3 regions of the Cupriavidus sp. 86D6 genome follow, and region 2 is predicted to be linked to each of the others. Evidence: predicted binding sites of a transcription regulator. Region 2 holds the regulator's gene; each other region holds the start of a gene.

Region 1 (7,693 bases), on a different contig from region 2:
CCCTTCGGGGTAGAGCGGCTTCTGCACGCGCAACGGCCCCTCGTGCCGGCGCTCGACCATGGCGGTGCGGCCCGCGCGGTCTGCAAAGCGCAGGCGCAGGCTGGCGTGCCATCCAGCAGGCATGGCGAGTGACGAAGGAAAATCCGGATGACGCATGATGAAGAAGGCAGGCGCGGGCGCGCGCGGAGGTATCCCACGGATCATAGCGCGCGGCCGCCGTCACCGGAAGGCGCGGCAACGCGCGTGCCGTCGGCGGGGCATCACACCGCGATCAGTTCCCGCACGCCGTCCTGTTCCATCGTCGCCCCCGCGCCCTTGGCCACCACTTCGCCCCGGCTCATCACCACGTAATGATCGGCCAGATGGCGCGCGAATTCGTAGTACTGCTCCACCAGCAGCACGGTCATGCCGAATTCGTCCACCAGCAGGCGCAGCGCGCGGCCGATGTCCTGGATGATCGACGGCTGGATGCCCTCGGTCGGCTCGTCAAGAATCAGCAGCTGAGGCTCGCTCATCAGCGCGCGGCCGATGGCCAGCTGTTGCTGCTGCCCGCCCGACAGGTCGCCGCCCCGGCGCTGGCGCATCGTGCGCAGCACGGGAAACAGCTCGTAGATGCGGTCGGGTACGCCGGCCGGCTTGCCCCGGCTGGCGGCGCCGATCAGCAGGTTTTCCTCGACGCTCAGGCGCGGAAAGATCTCCCGGCCCTGCGGCACGTAGGCCAGCCCGGCCGATACGCGCTCATAGGGCGCCTTCTTCTCCAGCGCCTTGCCGTCCCAGCTGACGCTGCCGCTGCGCGTGGGCACCACGCCCATCAGGCATTTGAGCAGCGTGCTCTTGCCCACGCCGTTGCGGCCCAGCAGCGTCGTCAGCTTGCCGTGCGGCACCTCGAACGACACATCGCGCAGGATGTGGCTGCCGCCGTAAAACTGGTTCAGTGCATTGACCTGCAGCATGGTTATCTTCCCAGGTAGGATTCGATCACGCGCTCGTCGCGCTTGACGGCGTCGAGGGTGCCCTCGGCCAGCAAACTGCCTTCGGCCAGCACCGTCACCCGGCCGGCATCGCCCGCCAGCGCGGCCACGAACTCCATGTCGTGCTCCACGACCATCATCGAGCAGCTGCCGCGCAGGCTGTTGAGCAGCGCCGCCAGTTGCATGGTTTCCTCGTCGGTCATGCCGGCCACGGGCTCATCGAGCAGCAGCAGCTGCGGCTGCTGCATCAGCAGCATGCCGATCTCCAGCCGCTGCTTCTGGCCGTGCGACAGCAGGCCGGCGGGCCGGTAGGCCTCGTCCTCCAGGCCCGTCAGCGCCAGGGTTTCCTCGATCCGGCGGTGTCCTTCGCCGGTCAGCCGCGCCCGCAGCGACGACCACCAGCGCTTGTCGGCCTTCATCGCCAGTTCCAGGTTCTCCCATACCGCGTGCTGCTCGAACACGGTGGGCTTCTGGAACTTGCGGCCGATGCCGGTCTGGGCGATCTTCGGCTCGGTCATCCGCATCAGGTCGATGGTCTGGCCGAGGAACACGCGTCCCGTGACGTTCGCGTTGCGCGGCCCGGTCTTGCCGGTGATGACGTCCATCATGGTCGTCTTGCCGGCGCCGTTCGGGCCGATCACGCAGCGCAGTTCGCCATGGTCTATCGACAGCGACAGCTTGTTCAGCGCGCGGAAGCCGTCGAACTGCACGGTCAGGTCCTCGATATAGAGGATGGGCCCGTGCGTGGTGTCGATGACACCGGGTTCGACGATGCGGCCCAGGCCGGTGGCGTCTCCGCTCTCTGCCTGTTGCAGTCCCAGCGCGGCGTTCATGCGTTGCTCCCTTGTTGCGGCGCCACCGCCGCTTCATCGGTGGCCGCCTCGATCTTTTCCGCGGCGGTGCGCTGGCCCCGCAGGCGCCGCACCAGCCCCACCACGCCATCGGGCAGGTACAGCGTCACCAGCACGAACATCGCGCCGAGCAGGAACAGCCAGTACTCGGCAAAGTAGGCCGTGAACATGGTCTTGGCGCCGTTCACCAGGAACGCGCCGACGATGGGCCCGATCAGGGTGCCGCGGCCACCCACGGCAACCCATACGGCCATCTCGATCGAGTTCGCCGGCGACATCTCGCCCGGGTTGATGATGCCCACCTGCGGCACGTACAGCGCGCCCGCAATGCCGCACAGCACGGCCGAGAACGTCCAGACGAACAGCTTGTAGCCCAGCGGGTTGTAGCCCGAGAACATCACGCGCGTTTCGGCGTCGCGCACGGCGGTCACCACGCGGCCCAGCTTCGACGTGACGATGTAGCGGCACGCAACGAAGCCGGCCACCAGCGCCAGAAAGGTCAGCACGAACAGGGCGGCGCGGGTCTGCGGCGCGGCCACCGCGAAGCCGGCGATGCGCTTGAAGTCCGTGAAGCCGTTGTTGCCGCCGAATCCCGTCTCATTGCGGAAGAACAGCAGCATCGCGGCATAGGTCATGGCCTGCGTGATGATCGACAGGTACACGCCCTTGATGCGCGACCGGAACGCGAAGAAGCCGAACAGCCACGCCAGCACGCCGGGTACCAGCACCACCAGCAGCAGCGCATACGGCAGGTGCTCGGTGCCGTGCCAGAACCAAGGCAGTTCCTTCCAGTCCAGGAACACCATGAAGTCGGGCAGGTCGCTCTTGTAGACCCCCTCGCGGCCGATCGAGCGCATCAGGTACATGCCCATCGCATAGCCGCCCAGGGCGAAGAACAGGCCGTGGCCCAGGCTCAGGATGCCGCAGTAGCCCCACACCAGGTCCAGCGCGATGGCCGCCAGCGCAAAGCACATGATCTTGCCGAACAGCGTCAGCGCGTAGGCCGACAGGTGCAGCGGATGGGTCTCCGGCAGCACCAGCGCGCAGATGGGCACACCGATGGCCACGACCACGGTCAGCAGCACCAGCAGCGTCCATACGCGGCCCGAGAACAGCGGCTGGCGCTCCGGCACCGACAGCTTGAACGCCTTGCGGGATGAAGAGGAAAAGCTGCTCATGTCAGGCCTCCGCGCTGCGCCCCTTGAGCGCGAAAAGTCCCTGCGGCCGCTTCTGGATGAACAGCACGATCAGCACGAGGACGAAGATCTTGGCCAGCACCGCGCCGTAGAACGGCTCGATGAACTTGTTGATGATGCCCAGGCCGAATGCCCCGACGATGGTGCCGGCCAGCTGCCCCACCCCGCCCAGCACCACGACCATGAACGAATCGATGATGTACGCCTGCCCCAGGTCGGGGCCCACATTGCCGATCTGCGACAGCGCGCAGCCGCCCAGCCCGGCAATGCCGGCGCCGAACGCAAACGCGTAGCTGTCCACCTTCCACGTGCGCACGCCCACGCAGGCCGCCATGGTGCGGTTCTGCGTCGTGGCGCGCACGAACAGGCCCAGACGGGTACGGTTCAGCACGGCCCACGCCACGGCCACCACGGCCAGCGCGAACAGGATGATGACCACGCGGTTGTACGGGATCACGAGCCCGGCCATCGCATCGAAGCCGCCGCTCATCCACACCGGATTGGCCACCTCCACGTTCTGCGCGCCGAAGATCGTGCGCACGGCCTGCATCAGCAGCAGGCTGATACCGAACGTGGCCAGCAGCGTTTCCAGCGGGCGGCCGTACAGATGCCGCAGCACGATCCGCTCCAGTGCGAAGCCAACCACGCCAGCCGCCAGGAACGAGGCCGGCAGCGCCGCCACCAGATACCAGTCGAACGCATTGGGCGCATAGGCGCGGAACAGCGTCTGCACCACGTACGTGGCATAGGCGCCAATCATCAGGAATTCGCCGTGCGCCATGTTGATGACGCCGATCAGGCCATACGTGATGGCCAGGCCCAGCGCCGCCAGCAGCAGCACGCTGCCCAGACTCAGGCCGGCGAACAGGTTGCCCAGCAGTTCGGCGCGGCGCTGTTCGCTGCGCATCTGGTCGATGGCCTGCTGGGCGGCCACGCGCACGCCCTCGTCGGCTTCCTTGTATTTGCCGGCATCGTCCTTTTCCATCAGCGGCATCAGCTTCTGGCGCGACTGCGGGTTGCTGTCGCTGCCCAGGATGCGGATGGCATCGAGCCGTGCGTCGCGAGGGGCCTCGGTGCCCTGGGCCAGTACGGTATTGGCCCAGATCACGTCCAGGCGGGCACGCAGCCCGGCATCGGCCTCGGCCTTGCGGGCGGCCTCGACCGCCTCGCGCGACGCGTTCCCGGGCTGGTCGAGCAGCGTGTTGATGGCCTGCGTGCGTACCGCGATGTCCGGCGACTGCAGCAGCAGGCTGCTGGCGGCGCTGTCGACGATGGTGCGCAGGCTGTTGTTCAGCGTCAGCGATTCCAGCGCGTCGCTCTTCACGGCGACGGGCTTGCCGCTGATGGCATCGAGATACTTGTCACCCTCCTGGCGCACCATGCCGACCGATGGCTCGTACTGCAGCGCATCGTCCTGCAGTGCCTTCAGGATCGGACCGGCCTGTTCGGCCGGCGCCTGCGTGACTTTGGCAAGCGCGGCGGTCTTGGCGTCGAAGTCGTCCTCGGCCAGCGGCTTCAGGTCGGCCTGCGTGAGCGGCGTGGCGGCCCAGAGCGGGGCAGCAGCCAGCAGCAACGCGGCGAGCATGGCGCGCAGCCACGAGCGGATATTGGGTCGGTGCATTCAGGAGCCTGGTTCGCGCGATGGATCGCGTCTAGTATTGTTCTTGTCCTTGCTCCCCTCTCCCGCCTGCGGGAGAGGGGCCGGGGGTGAGGGCACGGCAGGTCAAATCGCCGCACTCGCATCTTGAGAGGTTTTACCCTCGCCCCCACCCCTCTCCCACTGCATGGGAGAGGGGAGCGCATAACAACGGTCGGCAGCGCTTAGTTTCCGCCGACCTTGTCGGCCTTGCCTTCGTTACCCGCGATGAACGGGCTCCACGGCTGCGCACGGATCGGCTTCGGCGTTTTCCAGACCACGTTGAACTGGCCGTCGCCCTTCACTTCGCCGATCATCACGGGCTTGTACAGGTGATGGTTGTCGCCCATGGTCAGCGTGAAGCCGTCCGGCGCCTTGAAGGTCTGGCCGTACATGGCGGCGCGCACCTTGTCCACGTCGGTGGTGCCGGCCTTCTTCACGGCCTGGGCCCACATGTGGATACCGACGTAGGTGGCTTCCATCGGGTCGTTGGTCACGCGCTTGTCGCCGCCGGGCAGGTTGTTGGCCTTGACCCATGCCGCCCACTGCTTCTTGAACGCGTCGTTCTCGCCGTTCTTGACCGACATGAAGTAGTTCCAGGCGGCCAGGTGGCCCACCAGCGGCTTGGTGTCGATGCCGCGCAGTTCTTCCTCGCCCACCGAGAAGGCCACCACCGGCACGTCCTTGGCCTTCAGGCCGGCGTTGCCCAGTTCCTTGTAGAACGGCACGTTGGAGTCGCCGTTGATCGTCGAGATCACGGCCGTCTTGCCGCCCTGCGAGAACTTCTTGATGTTGGCGACGATGGTCTGGTAGTCGCTATGGCCAAACGGGGTGTAGACCTCTTCGATGTCCTTGTCGGCCACGCCCTTGCTCTTCAGGAACGCGCGCAGGATCTTGTTGGTGGTGCGCGGATACACGTAGTCGGTGCCCAGCAGGAAGAAGCGCTTGGCGCCGCCGCCCTCCTTGCTCATCAGGTATTCCACGGCCGGGATGGCCTGCTGGTTCGGCGCGGCACCCGTGTAGAACACGTTCTTGGACATTTCCTCGCCTTCGTACTGCACCGGGTAGAACAGCAACGCGTTGGTCTCTTCATAGACCGGCAGCACCGACTTGCGCGACACGGACGTCCAGCAGCCGAACGTCACGGCTACCTTGTCCTTGGTGATCAGCTGGCGGGCCTTCTCGGCGAACAGCGGCCAGTTGGAAGCGGGGTCGACCACCACGGGCTCGAGCTTGCGGCCCAGCACGCCGCCGCTCTTGTTGATCTCGTCGATCGTCATCAGCGCCACGTCCTTGAGCGAAGTCTCGGAGATGGCCATGGTGCCCGACAGCGAATGCAGGATGCCGACCTTGATCGGTTCCTTCGTCTGCGCCATCAGCGGGCTGGTACCGATCATCGCCGCGGCGGCTACTGCCGACAGCTTCAGCATGTCACGTCGTTTCATTGCAGCTCCCATTCTGTCCAATTTGTCGTATGTGGTCAGGGACTACGCACCCCGGGTAACGCTTCTGCAACTTGCGTGCCAAGCCCGGCAACGACCGCAAACCGTTGCCAGGCAACGGCGGCGAGACAAATCGGATGGGACGGAGCAGGGGCGCACCAGTAAGGTGCCGGGCGGGCGAAGGGGCAGGAACGGACGCATGCACCGGCGACGTGCATCGGCCCGATGCGGTGCACGGCTGGAAGGGGATCGGTGCGCGGCGCACCAGCGGCAAGATTTCGGATGGGAGGCCCACGGCCCCACCCTCCCGCCGCGGCCTGAAGCGGCCGGGGAAAAATGCAATAAAAAACGGGGCCGCAGGGGCCCCGTTTCTTCAGATACCGGTGACGACGGTCACTTGCTCATCCACGGCATCATGTTGGCGTTCATGTTGTGCATGATCCAGAGCGAGCCGGCCAGCACGATGAACAGGATCAGGACGGTGAACAGCAGTGCCATCACGTTCCACTTCTGGCCATCCGAGCCGTCCAGGTGCAGGAAGTACTTCAGGTGCACGATGATCTGCACCACGGCCATGCCCAGGATGATCCAGAGCGTGGTGGCGCGGTCGATCGAGCCGTCCATCACGATCTTGAACGGGATCACGGTCAGGATCACCGCCAGCACGAAGCCGATCACATACGACTTGACGCTGCTGTGGCCATGCGACGCGCCATGGGCGGCGCTTGCGTGTTGCTGTGCCATTTACATTGCTCCCATCAGGTAGACCACGGTGAACACACCGATCCAGACCACGTCCAGGAAGTGCCAGAACAGGCTGAGGCAGTTCAGGCGCTTGGCCACGGCCGGGGTCAGGCCCTTCTTCGACAGCTGGTACATCAGCACGAGCATCCACAGCATGCCGCTTGCCACGTGCAGGCCGTGGGTGCCCACGAGCGTGAAGAACGACGACAGGAAGGCGCTGCGGCTCGGGCCGGCACCTTCATGGATCAGGTGCGCGAACTCGTTGATTTCCATCGCCATGAAGCCTGCGCCCAGCAGGAACGTCACGGCCAGCCAGAACATCACGCGGCCGCGCTGCTGGTTCTGCATCGACATCATGGCAAAGCCGTAGGTGATCGACGAGAACAGCAGGATTGCCGTTTCCACGAGCACGTAGTTGAGCTCGAACAGCTCCTTGCCCGACGGGCCACCCGCCACTTCGCCGCGCAGGACGGCGAACGCGGCGAACAGGCACGCGAACAGGATGCAGTCGCTCATCAGGTACAGCCAGAAACCGAAGATGGTGTTCTCGCTGGTGTCGTGATGGGCGTGGTCATGCGACTCGTCGTGCGAGTGCGCATGCGCGGGGGCTTGCGCCCCAAAGCGGTCAAGAACTTCTGTCGACATCGTTATCAGCCCTGTGCAGCCACACGCTGCTGGTAGCGGGTTTCGATCTGCTCGACCTCGGCGGCCGGCACGTAGTAGTCGATGTGGTCATCGTTGGCGCGACGGATGAACGCCACCACCATGCCGACCAGGCCAACGGCGGCAAGCCACCAGATGTGCCAGATCAGCGCGAAGCCCAGCGCCAGGCTCCAGGCACCCATGTAGAAGC
Region 2 (7,693 bases):
CCATCTTCTCCTGCTGCGCGGTCTTGCCGGACTTCTCGGCAGCGGCCGGAGCCGAGGCGCCCTGGGCAAACGCGGCCGTGGCGAACAGGGGGGTAACCAGCAAACACATCGCGATCAGCTTTTTCATGCTTCTCTCCTGGCTGTGGAAACACATCGTGGCCGCGCGCCATGCCGGCGTCTGGCGGAACCTGGGCTCGGCGCCCATTACAGCACAAAACGGCGGCCGCCCGCAGTTCGTTGACGAAGGGCTATGCCAGGCTTGTAAGCAAATGAAAAACGCCCGCGAATGAAGCGGGCGTTTGCACACGGGCGCGGTGGCGGCTCAGAGCAGGCGACCTTGTCCGCGCGATACCACGTCGGCCTGCATGGCCGCGCGCTGGCGGTCCATGAAGTCGCGCAGGGTGTCGATGCCGCGCAGTCGCAGGATCGTGTTGCGCACGGCGGCTTCGACCAGAACGGCCAGGTTTCGGCCGGCCGCCACCTGGATCTTCACCATGTGGATCGGCAGGCCCAGCACGTCGAGGTACTGGGAATCGAGCGGCAGCCGTTCGAATTCGCCATCGTTGCGACGTACCAGCTGCACCACGAGCTTGAGCTTCATCTTCCGGCGCACCGCCGTTTCGCCAAAGATCGTCTTGATATCGAGCAGGCCCAGGCCGCGCACTTCGAGCAGGTTCTGCAGCAGCGGCGGGCAGCGGCCTTCGATGAAGTCGGGGCCCAGCCGGACGAAATCGACGGCATCGTCCGCCACGAGGCCGTGGCCGCGCGAAATCAGTTCCAGGCCCAGCTCGCTCTTGCCCAGGCCCGATTCGCCCATGATCAGCACGCCCATGCCGAGGATGTCCAGAAATACCCCGTGCATCGTCACGCGCGGCGCGGAGATGCGCGACAGGTAGAGGCGCAGGTGATCGATCACGGCCGCCGAGGACACCGGCGTGGTGAACAGCGGGGTCGACGAGCGCGTGCAGCGCAGTTCCAGGTCGGGCGGGGGCTCCATGCCGTCGGCCACCACCAGGAACGGCGGCTCCAGCAGGATCAGTTCGCCCATCTGGCGCTTGCGCGGTTCGTCGTCCAGGCGTTGGTAATACTGGATTTCGGGTTTGCCCAGCACCTGGATCCGGTTCGGGTGGATCAGGTTCAGGTGGCCCACCAGATCGGCGGCGGAAGTGGCTTCGCGAGCGAATTCGACGTCAAAGGCCCGGTCGGCACCTTCCAGACCGGCGACCCACGACAGTTTGATGTCGGCTGCGTTGTCGTCGAAGATCGACTGCGAGGTGACGCCGGTGAGTTCCATGCGGGATGCTTTCTACGAGGGGGCGGTATGGCTTCAGGCGGCCAGCCAGGCCGGCCTGCGGATCGTCACGGATGCCATTCGGTCAGCAACTGGTGGACGGCTTCGGGCGTGGGCAGCGTGGCCAGCCCTTCGCGCATCTCGCGGTCCGACAGCAACTGTGCGATTTCCGAGAGAATTTCGAGGTGCTGCTGGGTGGCCTGTTCGGGTACCAGCAGGAAAATCAGCAGCGAGACCGGCTTGCCGTCGGGCGATTCGAACGGAATCGGCTCGGCCAGGCGCATGAAGCCGGCCAGCGGCTGCTTCAGGCCCTTGATACGGCCGTGCGGAATGGCGACGCCGGCACCGAGGCCGGTCGAACCCAGCGATTCGCGGGCGAAAAGGTTGTCCGTGACGGTGGCGCGGGCCACACCATGGTTGTTCTCGAACAGGAGCCCGGCTTGCTCGAAGACCCGCTTCTTGCTGGTGACGGTGACGTCGAGATGGATGTTGCCGGGTGGCAGCAATTTGGCCAAACGATTCATGGGCGATGCACGAGAAGTCAGGTTGGCGATACGGCGCACAAATGCCGTCCCGCCGGATGGGGCAATTCAGGATATCGAGTGCTTGGTGGACGCCCGCATTGGAACGTCCGGCTCATTATAGAGCAGGGCCACAGCGCGCTTGTGCACTGCAGCGCCGGCGCCGCGGGTGGTGCCGCGGATTGGCCGGCCGGATTGCCCACCCGGATATTGCCGCCGGCGCCCGCATGATCTTCCGTCACGTGGCCTGCCGTTCGGGTCACCGGGACCGTTCTGCCTGTCGTTCTTGTATGGCGCAGCATACACCGAGCCGCGCAAGATGCGAACACCCCCGGCAAATCAATTGGTTTCGGCCGTGGTGGGAAGGTAACGGAGAATGTCAGCCCGACGCGGGCGCGCAGCCATCAAAAAAGCCGCGCAGATGCGCGGCTTTGCTCTCTTCCTGTCAGTCCTCTCGGGGACGCTGACGTCCGCCTCGAGGGGCAGTCAAGGATTTGCCAGCCTATTGTTGCTGTAGCTGGGCTTCAGCCATCTGGTACTTGACCGCTTCCCGGTCATGACCCTGCACGCGGTCCTTGTAGCGGATCACCTGCCGGTCGAGCTTGTCGACCAGACAGTCGATCGCAGCGTACAGGTCTTCATGGTGCGCTTCGACGAAGATGTCCTTGCCCTTGAGATGCAGATTGATTTCCGCGTACTGACGCTTGTCCTTTTCCTTGTGGTTGTCGACAGATAGCAGCACGCTCACGCCAATGACCTGATCGAAATGCCTGACAATTCGCTCCAGTTTCGTTTCCACATACTCACGCAGCGGCGGCGTGATGTCGAGGTGGTGTCCACTGATCTTGAAGTTCATAGCGCTTCTCCTTCTGAAAGAGCCGCACCAGGCAGGCGGTTGCGGCTCGGCTACAAAGACTTGCGGAGATTGACTGCGGGGATCTTCAGTGCTTCGCGATATTTGGCCACCGTGCGGCGTGCGACCACAAAGCCCTGTTCGCCCAGCAATTCGGCGATGCGGCTGTCGGAAAGAGGATTCCTGGGTTCTTCGGCTCCTATCAGTTGCTTGATCAGCGCGCGGATCGCCGTGGAAGAGGCCGCGCCGCCCGTCTCCGTGGAGACGTGGCTACCAAAGAAGTACTTCAACTCGAAAGTACCCATTGGCGTGGCCATGTATTTGTTCGTGGTCACCCGGGAAATGGTCGACTCATGTAAACCGAGTGTATCGGCAATTTCCCGCAAAACCAAGGGCCGCATCGCTATTTCGCCGTGCGAAAAAAAGTTCTTCTGACGCTCCACAATTGCCTGCGCCACACGCAGGATCGTGTCGAATCTTTGCTGGATGTTCTTGATAAGCCACCGCGCTTCCTGCAGCTTTTGCTGCAGTCCCGCAGCCCCCGCTTCGCCTTTTGCACCGCGCAAGATCTGCGCGTACATGTCGTTGATGCGCAGGCGCGGCATCACATCCGGATTCAGCTGGGCAATCCAGCCGCTGCCGCTCTTGCGCACGAACACGTCCGGCACCACGAAATCGGCCTCGGGGCGGCTGTACGCATGTCCTGGGTACGGTGCCAGCGAGCGGATCAGGTCGTGCGCCGCCTTTAGTGCAATTTCGTCCACCTGCAGCGCTTTCTTGAGGCGCGTGTAATCCCTGACCGCCAGCAGTTCAAGATGATGGTTGACGATGGACAGGGCCAGTTCGCGCTGCGGATGCTGCAGCCGTTTCAATTGCAGGCTCAGGCATTCGGCGGCATTGCGCGCGCCCACGCCGGGCGGATCGAAGCTCTGCAGCAGCGTCAGCATCGCCTGCACTTCTTCCACCTCGAATTCGAGTTCTTCGGGCAGTTCGGTGCAGATTTCCTCGAGTGACGCACTCAGGTATCCGTCGTCGTCGAGCGATTCGATCAGGAAGATGGCCAGGCCCTTGTCGCGCGCCGAAATCTTGAGCGGCGTCAGCTGTTCCATCAGGTACTCGCGCAGCGTGGGGTCCGCGTCACGCAACTGCATCGGCGTCTTTTCGTCTTCGTCGTTCTGCGGGCGGCGCGCGAAGTCGTCGAGGCTCCAGTCGTTGCCGTAGTCCTCGGCACCGGAATCGCTGAAGCCTTCTTCCTCGCCGCCGGACGCATGTTCGCTGCGATCGTCGCCGTTGGCCTGCGGTTCGGACGGGGCCGGCGCCGGGGCGCTTTGCAGATTAACGGAGCCGTCAGCCGCCACGCGCAGCGGGCTTTCGATCCAGTCGTTCTCGCGTTCCAGCAGCGGGTTTTCCGTCAGCGCCTGTTCCACCTCCTGTTGCAGTTCGAGCGTGGAAAGCTGAAGCAGCCGGATGGACTGCTGCAGTTGCGGCGTGAGGGCCAGATGTTGGGAGAGGCGGAGCTGAAGCGAAGGTTTCATGCGACCTATTCTATGCGCATCTTTCCGTTGTTGGAACGGAATTTGCTACAACCTATCGCTTCGGCTTCCTGATCGGCAACGGCTTTGAAATAGCCGTGGGCAAGTGCGGTAAAAATGACCTGCCGATGACCTGCCGATGACCTGCCGATGACCTGCCGATGACCTGCCGGAAACCTGTCGGCAGTGTGGCCGCGGGGGCGGCCGCGCCTTACATGCGGAAGTTTTCGCCCAGGTAGACGCGGCGTACCGACTCGTTGGCGATGATTTCCTCGGGCTGGCCGGCGGCCAGCACGGTGCCTTCGCTGATGATGTACGCGTGGTCGCAGATGCCCAGCGTTTCGCGCACGTTATGGTCGGTGATCAGCACGCCGATATTGCGCGCCTTCAGGAAGCTCACGATGCGCTGGATTTCGCCCACGGCGATCGGGTCCACGCCGGCGAACGGTTCGTCGAGCAGGATGAAGCGCGGGGACGACGCCAGCGCGCGCGCGATTTCCACGCGGCGGCGCTCGCCGCCCGACAGCGACAGCGCCGGGTTGTTGCGCAGATGGGCGATCTGCAGGTCGTCGAGCAGCGAATCCAGGCGGCGTTCGATTTCGGCCTTGGGCAGCGGCTTGCCGTTTTCCACCTGCAGTTCCAGCACCGCGCGGATGTTCTCTTCCACGTTGAGCTTGCGGAATACCGACGCTTCCTGTGGCAGGTACGACAGGCCCATGCGGGCGCGTTCGTGGATGGCCAGTCCGCTGATGTGCTCGTCGTCGAGCACGATGTCGCCTTCGTCCAGCGCCACCAGCCCCACGATCATGTAGAACGACGTGGTCTTGCCGGCGCCGTTGGGGCCCAGCAGCCCCACCACCTCGCCGCTTTTCACGTCGAGCGATACGTCCTTGACCACCGTGCGCGTGCCGTAGCGTTTCTTCAGGTGACGCACGACCAGCGTGCTGCTGTCGGTGCGGACGGCGGATGCGGAGGACGTGGCAGAGGCGGTGAGCGTGGCGGAATCGTTCATCAGGACTGGCTGGAGGTAAGGCGTTAAGGCTTGGGCGCGGTGGACGGCTTCAGATCCAGCGGTGCGCCCGCAGCGGCGGGGGCGCTGGCGTCCGAGCGCGGCGACAGCACCGCGCGCACGCGGCCCGACGTATTGCCGGCCGTGGTGTTGTTGTCGCCGCCGGTGGCGGTGTAGTACTCGTTGCGGCTGTCGTAGGTGATCACGGCGCCGCGGATCTCGTCGATGATCTTCGCGCCCACGCCCGACACGCGCGCCGCGCGGGCATGCCCGATCAGCTTGTTGATCTCGGACTTGCCGTCGTATTCGATGCGGTCGCCCCAGCCGTCGATGTACTCGTCCACGCCGTCGCGCTTCTGGCGGATATACGCCTGACGGCCGGGCTTGGACGTGGCGATGGCGTACTGGTAACCCTCGGGGTCGGTGCGCAGCTCGGCCGCGTCGGACTTCAGCACCATGGTGCCCTTGGTCAGCACCACGTTGCCGGTGAGGGTGTAGATCTGCTTGACGTCATCGTAGCTGGCGTTGTCGGCCTCCAGCACCAGCGGCTTGCCCTGGTCGGCGCGCTCGGCAAAGGCCGGCGCGGCCAGCGTCAGGCCGAGGGCGGCGATGGACGCCAGCAGGGCGGGCGCGAGGCGGCGACAGGGCGATGTCGTCAGGGATGCAGTCATGTTTGGCGAATGGTGAGATAAAGACGGCGGCCAGGATGCGCCGGAGCGTTTGCGTCCCCCGGGGTCACTGGGTCCTGGCCTGCCCCTGCGGCGGGTTCATGATGATGGTGCCGCGTACGTTGCCCAGCAATTGTACTTCGCGGGTGACGTTGTTGAAGATCATGCCGTTGGCCGTCATGACCGACGGGCCGCGCGTCAGCTCCACCGCCTTGTCGGTCTTGACGATGTCGTCATTGACCAGCAACTGGAAGTATTGCGATGCCGCGGTCATGCGCGGGTCCTTGGACGGGTCGACGCCGGCCTGGCGGACCACGAACGCATTGCCGTAGAGATCGATGATCGAGCCCTCGGCGTTCATGGTGCCGCGCTGGGAATTGGCGGTGACCGGTGGGCGGTCCGGCTCGTACGAACGCATGGCCGGGGTGGTCACCTCGTAGGTCTGGTCGTCCTCGAAGTGCACCATCTTCACGCCCGTGAAGCGCAGCTTGGTGGTGCCGTCCTCGGCCAGTTCGGTGGCCGAGAAACGGTCCATCCAGTAGTCGGGCTCATGGCGCTTGACGCGCGACTGCTCGCTGGCCTCGCGCGGCGAGTTCAACTGCACCAGCCAGAACGTGCTGCCGGCGACGATGGCCATCAGCAGCAGCGGCAGCAGCCGCATGATCATGCCGGTGAGTCTGGACAGGAAGTCCGGCATCGTTCAGATGACCTTGGCGCGCGTCAGGTCATGGATATGGAGCGCGCCCACCAGGCGGCCGTCGCCATCGACGACGAGCAACTGGTTGATGCGGTTCGTTTCCATGATCTGCACGGCTTCCACGGCGAGCTGGTCAAGATGGACCGTACGCGGGTTGTGGTGCATGACCTCGCCGATCGGCACGGTCTTCCAGTCGCGCGGGGTTTCCAGCAGGCGGCGCAGGTCGCCGTCGGTGAACACGCCCACGGCCCGGCCTTCGGGGTCCACCACGGCGGTCATGGCCATGCCCTTGCGCGTGATTTCCATCAGCGCCTGGGCCAGCGGCGTGCTTTCGCGCACCTCCGGCACGGCATTGCCGGTGCGCATGACATCGCGCACGTGGGTCAGCAGCTTGCGGCCCAGCGCACCGCCCGGGTGAGAGCGGGCAAAGTCTTCCTCGCCGAAGCCGCGGGCGTCGAGCACGGCCACTGCCAGGGCGTCGCCCAGGGCCAGCGCGGCCGTGGTGCTGGCCGTGGGGGCCAGGTTCAGCGGGCAGGCTTCCTGTGCCACGGCGCCGTCCAGGTGGGCGTCGGACAGCTTGGCCAGGTTTGATTCGGCGTTGCCTGTGATCGAGATCAGGCCGGCGCCAATGCGCTTGACGATCGGGACGATCGACAGCAGTTCGGCCGTTTCACCGGAATTCGAGAAGGCGACCAGCACGTCGTCGCGCGTGATCATGCCGAGGTCGCCATGGCTGGCCTCGGCCGGATGGACGAAAAACGACGGCGTGCCCGTGGATGCCAGCGTGGCGGCCACCTTGCGGCCGATATGGCCGGACTTGCCGATGCCCGAGACCACCACGCGGCCCGTGCAGCCGAGAATCATCTCGACGGCCCGGGTAAAGGCGGGGGTCAGGCGGCCGGCCAGCGCCGAAACGGCGTCGGCCTCGATCTGGAGGGTGTGGCGAGCGAGCTCGAGTGCTCGATTCGCATCGAAATTGGCTATCATGGCGCTGGAGTATACCAACGAATGCGATGGCGTCTGGCCCGGCAAGCCGCCCGGCTGCCCCGACGACCGCCGCGCTTGCCGTCTTTTGCCGGCGGGGTGCAGATGCCGGCTCAGGCGCGTGCCCGGCCGTCGTTT
Region 3 (7,693 bases), on a different contig from region 2:
ATTGGCGATCTCGCCGAACACCTGACGCAGGCGCTGGCCCCAGGTGTCGCGGATCATGCGGAAGTACGCGTTCTTCTCGTCGATGTTGACAAAGCGCGTCACGCGCAGCGAATCGGCCTCGTACACCAGCAGGTCCAGCGGCAGGCCCACCGAGATATTCGACTTGAGCGTCGAATCCATCGAAATCAGCGCGCACTTGGCGGCCTCGCCCAGCGGCAGCGACGGCGACACCACGCGGTCGACGATCGGCTTGCCATACTTGGCCTCGCCAATCTGGAAGTAGCAGTTCTCGGGCGACGCCTCGACGAAATTGCCCGCCGCATAGATATGGAACAGCCGCGTGCGCTCGCCGCGGATCTGGCCGCCGAAGATCATGCTGACGTTGAAGTCGATGCCGGCCTCGCGCAGCGCGTGGGCATCGCGCTTGTGCACGGCGCGCACGGCGTCGCCGACGATCGTCGCGGCCTCGAACATGTCGCGGGCCGTCCACAGCGAACGCTTTTCGTCGCGCGCCTCGGCCAGCAGTTGCCGCACCGACTGGCTGATCGCCAGGTTGCCGGCCGTCATCAGCACCAGCACGCGGTCGCCCGGCTCTTCGAAGACGGTCATCTTGCGCGAGGTGGAAATGGCATCCACCCCGGCATTGGTTCGGGAATCGGACAGGAATACCAGACCGGCATCCAGCCGCATCGCTACGCAGTACGTCATGAACAGGTGTCTTGTTGGGGCGCCGTACCTCTGATGAGGCGGCAAACCTGCATTTTAGCTGCTCGGCAAAACGCTACGCCGTTTGAATGCCGGCGTAGCCCGGGTCAGGCCGCGGGCGTGATGGCGATATCGACGTCGAGCGTTTCGCCGGCGCCACCTTCCAGGATGCCCCGGATTGGTGCAGCGGAGGCGTAGTCGCGCCCCACCGCGAGCCGTACAGGGCGGGCATCTGTCACGCAACGGTGCGTCACGTCGATACTGCACCACAGGCCCCGGCCGGCATCGAGGCAGACATCGGCCCAGGCATGGCTGGCCAGCGCCGTGGCGGCCGGATCGTAGAAGTAGCCACTGACATACCGCGCCGGAATGCCAAGCGCACGGCAAGCGGCCACCATCACCTGCGCCTGGTCCTGGCAGACGCCGCTCCCCAGCGCGAAGGCCTGGGCGGCCGACGTACCGACATCCGTGGTATTGGCCTGGTAGCGCACGCGATCGGCAATGCTGCCCGCCAGGGCCAGCAGCGCCGGCACATCGTGGCCGGCCGCCACATAGGGCGCGGCAAATGCCTGAAGGCTGGCCGGCGCCTGTGTAAGCGGCGTAGTCGCCACAAAATACAACGGCGACACGCGCGCCTCGCCCGCGTCCGGCTGATCGACAAAGGCGTGGTGTCCGCCGTGTTCACCCCCCACCCCGCCCTGCACTTCCACCTCGCCGGTGGCGGTGATGGCGATCGTGCGGGCCGGGCCGGCCATGGTGAAGTTGTGGACGATATTGCCGAAACCGTCGCGCGCCTCGGTCAGGTTGCCAGGCGCCGAAAGCTGCCAGCCCTGCACCGATTGCAGCGGCCCCGAGCGCGGTGCAAGGCGCAGTTCGTGCACGCTGCGACGCACCGGTTCGGTGTATTGGTAGAGGGTCTTGTGGTGGATCCTGTATTTCACGATGCGTATCGCGCGCCCGGCACGGCACCCGCCGGTGCTTCACAGGCCCGGCGCGTGATGCACCGGGCACAGGCATGACGATTCAGGCGGCCAGCAGCGGCACGAGGAAGTCCCGGCTGATGCCATTGCCGAGATCGCCGATGCGCTCCAGGAAGCTGGTCAGGTAGGCGTGCAGGCCGACGGCGAAGATGTCGTCGATGCGCGCGTATTTGAGGTCGGCGTGGAGTTTACCAGCCTGGCGCTCGGTCTCCGACGATTGCTGGTTGGCCACCAGCGCCAGGATCGACACCACCTCGTCCATGCTCGACACCAGCGAGCGCGGCATGTCCGGCCGCAGGATCAGCAGTTCGGCCACGCGCTGCGGCGTGATCACGGCCCGGTAGATCTTGCGGTAGACCTCGAAGCCCGACACCGACCGCAGCACGGCCGCCCAGTGGTAGAAGTCGTTCTGCTCGCGGTTCGGATCGCTGTCGTCGCGGCCCGATGCCTGGAACTTGACGTCCAGGATCCGCGCCGTGTTGTCGGCGCGCTCCAGGAACGTGCCCAGCCGCATGAAGTGGAACGCATCGTCCTTGAGCATGGTGCCGAACTGCACGCCGCGCGCCAGGTGCGAGCGGAACTTGACCCATTCGAAGAAACGCGACGGATCGTCGCGCAACTCGCCCTCGGTGATCATGCGCTGCACGTCCAGCCACGTGGTGTTGATGGTTTCCCAGACCTCGGTGGTCAGCGACCCCCGCACCGCCCGCGCGTTCTCGCGCGCCGCGCGCAGGCAGCTCATGATCGACGAAGGGTTGGTCATGTCGCGCACCATGAAGTCGATCACGTCGTCACGGTGCAGCAGGCCGTACTTGTGGTCGTAGGCCTGGGTCAGCTCGGAGATGTCGAGCATCGCCCACCAGCCCTGCTCGGCCACTTCGGCCGATTGCGGCAGCAGCGAGGTCTGGTAGTTGACGTCGAGCATGCGCGCGGTGTTTTCCGCGCGCTCGGTGTAGCGGGCCATCCAGAACAGGTGGTCGGCGGTACGGCTCAGCATGATGGGGTCTCCCGGCGATCAGTCTTGTTCGGCTTCAGCGTTCCAGCACCCAGGTATCCTTGGTGCCCCCGCCCTGCGAGGAATTCACCACCAGCGACCCCTCGCGCAGCGCCACGCGCGTCAGCCCGCCCGGCACCATGCGCACTTCCTTGCCCGACAGCACGAACGGCCGCAGGTCGATATGGCGCGGCGCGATGCCCGATTCCACATAGGTCGGGCAGGTGGACAGCGCCAGCGTCGGCTGGGCGATGTACTGCTCGGACCGCGCCTTGACCACCTCGCGGAACTGGTCGATCTCGGCCTTCGTCGCGGCCGGGCCCACCAGCATGCCGTACCCCCCGGCACCGTGGGTTTCCTTCACGACCAGCTCGGCCATGTGGTCGAGCACGTATTGCAGGTCATCGGGCCGGCGGCACATGTAGGTGGGCACGTTCGACAGGATGGCCTCTTCGCCCAGGTAGAAGCGGATCATGTCCGGCACATACGGATAGATCGACTTGTCGTCGGCCACGCCGGTGCCGATGGCATTCGAGATCGTCACGTTGCCGGCGCGATAGACCGACAGCAGCCCCGCCGCACCCAGCGCCGAATCGGGCCGGAACACCAGCGGATCGAGGAAGTCGTCGTCCACGCGGCGGTAGATCACGTCGATCCGTTGCGGCCCCTGGGTGGTGCGCATGTAGAGGTGATCGTCCTCGACGAACAGGTCGCTGCCCTCCACCAGTTCCACGCCCATCTGCTGGGCCAGGAACGCGTGCTCGAAATACGCGGAGTTGTACATGCCCGGCGTGAGCACGACCACGGTAGGGTCGGCGATATTCTGCGGCGACACGCTGCGCAGCATGTCCAGCAGCAGGTCGGGATAGTGGGCCACCGGCGCCACGCGGTTGCGGGCGAACAGGTCGGGGAACAACCGCATCATCATCTTGCGGTTTTCCAGCATGTACGACACGCCCGACGGCACGCGCAGGTTGTCTTCCAGCACGTAGAACTCGCCCTGCCCCGCGCGCACCACGTCGATGCCGGCCACATGGGCATAGATGTCGCGCGGCACGTCGATGCCGAGCATCTCGGGCCGGTACTGGGCGTTGTTATAGATCTGGTCGGGTGGAATCACGCCGGCACGGATGATGTCCTGGCCGTGGTAGATGTCATGGATGAAGCGGTTCAGCGCCGCCACCCGCTGGCGCAGGCCGCGTTCCAGCGTCGCCCATTCGCTGGCCGGGAACACGCGCGGGATCACGTCGAACGGAATGGTCCGCTCGGTGCCGCTGTTGGACTCGTCCTTGTCGCCATAGACGGCGAAGGTAATGCCCACGCGCCGGAAGATCAGATCCGCCTCCGCGCGCTTGTTGTCCATGGTGGACACGGACTGCCGGCCGAGCCAGTCCGCAAAACTTCGGTAGTGAGTCCGGACCGCCCCTGGCGGCAATACCTGTCCGGCCTCGACGGCCGTTACCGTGCCGTCCTCTCGCCCTTCCAGCATCTCGTCGAAAAACCGCGCCGCCATGATGGCCGCTCCTTCGTGGAAATGGGCGCCTGCCGCGGTCCGTGCCGCCTGACTGCTCTTCGGCCCTGCTGCACGGCAATACCGCCGGCCACCCGTTTATCGATGCCTCGTCGAGTCGACGCTTCCAGCATATCCGCACCGGTAAATCCCGCAAGGGGTTGCATGCCCAAGACATGCGCCGGTACGCAAAACGGTTTAGCAAGATGCTTGCCAGCCACGCCTGGCCGGCCTTGGTGCAGGGATCAGTGCGCGGTCTTTGCCTGCCCGGCGCAAGAGACCGATTCCGGCGGGCATTTGGCCAGGATGTCCTCCACCAGGACTTCGGGCGCCCGGCGGATATCAAGCACCAGCGCGTCCCGAGGCTCTTCCAGGGTGTCGAACTGGCTTTGCAGCAGTGCCGGGTTGAAGAAATGGTCGGCGCGGGCCGACAGGCGGCCGCCGATCGTCGAGGCGTCGCCTTTCATGAACACGAAGGTCACGCCGCCGTCGGGCGGGGTCAGGCGGTCGCGGTACGTCTGGCGCAGCGCCGAGCAGGTAAAGACATGGGTGCGGCCTTCGGCGCGGGCGGCATCGATGGCCGCGCGCATGGCAGCCAGCCAGGGCCAGCGGTCTTCGTCGGTGAGCGGCACGCCGGCGTGCATCTTGGCCTTGTTGGCCTCGCTGTGAAAGGTGTCGGCATCATGGAAGCCACAGTGCAGCCGCTCTGCAAGCAGCTGGCCCACGGTGGTCTTGCCGCTGCCGGAAACGCCCATCAGGATATAGATCATGTCTGCTCCATCGAACATGGTGTCGGGTGGTATTGCCACCCTTGTCGGTAGCCGCCGGGCACGCGTCGGCGTGGCCCGGCAGTGCCCCGGGCGCCAGCGCCGCGGGGATAACGGAATGTCTGAAAGATTGGCTGTTGCGGGTCGGTGCCTGGCCGGACGTCCGCCTATTGTGCGACGGCGGACGCGGTTTTGACAGCCGCACCGGCCGTGGCCGACGACGGGGCATCGGCCTCGGACAGGTCGAGCGCGCTGCCACCCTCCTCGGCAATGCGCGCATGGCGCCGGAACAGCCCGAACAGGCCACGGCCCATGCTGAAATTCGCGAAATCGTCGGCCGGCGCCGGCACCGGCGTGCGCGCGGCAAATTCGGCCTGCACGCGGGCGTCGCCCACCAGTTCGAGCGTACCGGCCACGGCGTCGACACGAATGACGTCGCCGTCACGTACCCGCGCCAGCGGGCCGCCCGCAAGTGCCTCAGGGCCGACATGGATCACGGCCGGCACCTTGCCCGAGGCCCCCGACATGCGGCCATCGGTGACCAGCGCCACCTTGTGGCCGGCGTCCTGCAGCGCGCCCAGCGCCGGGGTCAGCCGGTGCAGTTCGGGCATGCCGTTGGCATTCGGGCCCTGGAAGCGCACCACCGCGACCACATCGCGATTGAGTTCGTCGGCCTCGAACGCCGCCTGCAGTGCCTCCTGCGAATCGAACACGCGCGCCGGGGCCTGCACGATGCGATGCGCGTCGGCCACGGCCGAGACCTTGATCACGCCACGCCCGAGGTTGCCCGCCATCAGCCGCAGGCCGCCTTCGGCCGAGAACGGCGCCGATGCCGGGGCCAGCACGGCGGTATCGCCGCTGGTGGCCGGCCCGTCGCGCCAGCGCAGCGCGCCCTCGGTCATGACCGGCTCTTCGGTGTAGCGTGCCAGGCCACGGCCCACCACGGTATTCACATCTTCGTGCAGCAGCCCGGCTTCCAGCAGTTGGCCGATCACGTAGGCCACGCCGCCCGCCGCGTGGAAGTGGTTCACATCGGCCGAGCCGTTCGGATAGACGCGCGCCAGCAGCGGCGTGACGGCCGACAGGCGGTCGAAGTCGTTCCAGTCGATCACGATGCCGGCTGCGCGCGCCATGGCCACCAGGTGGATCGTGTGGTTGGTCGAACCGCCCGTGGCCAGCAGGCCAACCATGGCGTTGACCACGGCCCGCTCGTCGACGATCTGCGCCAGTGGCGTATATTCGCGGCCCCGCGCGATCAGCGCCAGCGCGCGCTGGGCCGCCGCCGTGGTCAGCGCATCGCGCAGGCCGCTGTCCGGATGCACGAACGCCGCGCCCGGCATGTGCAGGCCCATGATTTCCATCAGGAACTGGTTGCTGTTGGCCGTGCCGTAGAACGTGCAGGTGCCGGCGCCATGGTAGGCCGCACATTCGGCTTCGAGCAGCGCGTCGCGCCCGACCTGTCCGGTGGCATAGAGCTGGCGCACGCGCGCCTTTTCCTTGTTCGACAGCCCGGAGGCCATCGGGCCGGCCGGCACGAACACCACCGGCAAATGGCCGAACTGCAGCGCGCCCATCAGCAGGCCAGGCACGATCTTGTCGCAGACGCCCAGCATCAGCGCGGCGTCGAACGTATTGTGCGACAGCGCCACGGCGGTGCTCATGGCGATGGCATCGCGAGAGAACAGCGACAACTCCATGCCTGCATTGCCCTGCGTGATGCCGTCGCACATCGCCGGCACGCCGCCCGCCACCTGCGCCACGGCGCCCACGGCCCGCGCGGCTTCGCGAATGACGGCCGGATAGCGTTCGTAGGGCTGGTGCGCCGACAGCATGTCGTTGTAAGCGGTGACAATACCCAGGTTCGGCGCATGTTCGACGCGCAGCTTGAGCTTGTCGTCGGCCGGCAGTGCCGCGTAACCATGGGCCAGGTTGGCGCACGACATGCCGCGCAGCGGCCCCAGGTCTCGCTGGGCGCGCTCGCAACGCGCCAGGTAGGCGGCGCGGCTGGCGCGGCTGCGTTCGACGATGCGGTCGGTGACGGCCGAAACTTCGGCGCGGACGTGGCCCTTGGCGGCTTGGGTCATGGCGGAATGGATCCTCGTGGGGCGATCCGGACAACCGCGCGACAGGTCTGACATGTCGCCGCAGGCCACCGGATCTGTAGATTTTCTACATTATAGCCACGGCCGACACCTCGCCGGAAGCCTTGCCACCGCGTGGAAATGGCGTTACGCGCGCAAATCCGGGTAAATCCTAGGATGAAAACCGGGCGCCAGGGGCTGCGAATCCGACAGTCGAATGTGTAGAATCTCTACATACCAAAAGACGCGACCACCCAAGGCCCGCCGTCACGACTCCCACGCACCGTTTCCCGCACGACCTTCACCATGCGCGACAGAATCCTTGCCGTCTACGACACGCTACGCCCGTCCGAACGCCGGCTGGCCGACTATGTGGCCCGCCACGGCGCCAGCGTCATCCGGCTGACCATGCCGGAACTGGCTGAACGTGCCGGCGTTTCGCAGCCGACCATCGCGCGCTTTTGCGCCGCGCTCGGCTACGACGGCTTCAAGGAGTTCAAGCTCCAGTTCGCCCAGAACGTGGGCGGCGGCACGCCGTTCGTGCATCAGGACGTGGAGGCCAACGACCGGCCCGCCGACATCGCCGGCAAGGTGTTCGACCGCACCATCGCCACGCTGATGTCCGTGCGCAATGCACTGTCCGCCGACCAGATCGA

What was found. Region 2 encodes sigma-54, which starts transcription at its own class of promoters, with help from an activator protein. Its sites were predicted from a motif close to TGGCANGNAANCTGCTTT; they were not measured.
Region 1: urtA (urea ABC transporter substrate-binding protein) is a predicted target of sigma-54. The motif match lies at 6,163-6,180, and genes of this name have one in related genera.
Region 3: AC3G88_RS08500 (circularly permuted type 2 ATP-grasp protein) is a predicted target of sigma-54. The motif match lies at 4,388-4,405, and genes of this name have one in related genera.

What each region holds. Positions count from the first base shown of each region.
Region 1 covers NZ_JBYPSB010000002.1:634,857-642,549, reverse strand. Annotated here, with positions in the region: gene AC3G88_RS08045 (urease accessory protein UreD) at 1-156, opposite strand, end outside; gene urtE (urea ABC transporter ATP-binding subunit UrtE) at 261-953, opposite strand; gene urtD (urea ABC transporter ATP-binding protein UrtD) at 956-1,804, opposite strand; gene urtC (urea ABC transporter permease subunit UrtC) at 1,801-3,000, opposite strand; gene urtB (urea ABC transporter permease subunit UrtB) at 3,002-4,639, opposite strand; gene urtA (urea ABC transporter substrate-binding protein) at 4,840-6,099, opposite strand; gene cyoD (cytochrome o ubiquinol oxidase subunit IV) at 6,490-6,840, opposite strand; gene cyoC (cytochrome o ubiquinol oxidase subunit III) at 6,841-7,485, opposite strand; gene cyoB (cytochrome o ubiquinol oxidase subunit I) at 7,491-7,693, opposite strand, start outside.
Region 2 covers NZ_JBYPSB010000013.1:19,462-27,154, reverse strand. Annotated here, with positions in the region: gene AC3G88_RS22820 (PsiF family protein) at 1-127, opposite strand, end outside; gene hprK (HPr(Ser) kinase/phosphatase) at 323-1,294, opposite strand; gene ptsN (PTS IIA-like nitrogen regulatory protein PtsN) at 1,360-1,815, opposite strand; gene hpf (ribosome hibernation-promoting factor, HPF/YfiA family) at 2,315-2,668, opposite strand; gene AC3G88_RS22800 (RNA polymerase factor sigma-54) at 2,719-4,200, opposite strand; gene lptB (LPS export ABC transporter ATP-binding protein) at 4,409-5,209, opposite strand; gene lptA (lipopolysaccharide transport periplasmic protein LptA) at 5,233-5,877, opposite strand; gene lptC (LPS export ABC transporter periplasmic protein LptC) at 5,942-6,571, opposite strand; gene AC3G88_RS22780 (KpsF/GutQ family sugar-phosphate isomerase) at 6,575-7,558, opposite strand.
Region 3 covers NZ_JBYPSB010000002.1:736,514-744,206, reverse strand. Annotated here, with positions in the region: gene AC3G88_RS08515 (proteasome-type protease) at 1-708, opposite strand, end outside; gene AC3G88_RS08510 (transglutaminase family protein) at 813-1,646, opposite strand; gene AC3G88_RS08505 (alpha-E domain-containing protein) at 1,729-2,682, opposite strand; gene AC3G88_RS08500 (circularly permuted type 2 ATP-grasp protein) at 2,717-4,192, opposite strand; gene AC3G88_RS08495 (gluconokinase) at 4,435-4,959, opposite strand; gene edd (phosphogluconate dehydratase) at 5,124-7,040, opposite strand; gene AC3G88_RS08485 (MurR/RpiR family transcriptional regulator) at 7,344-7,693, shown strand, end outside.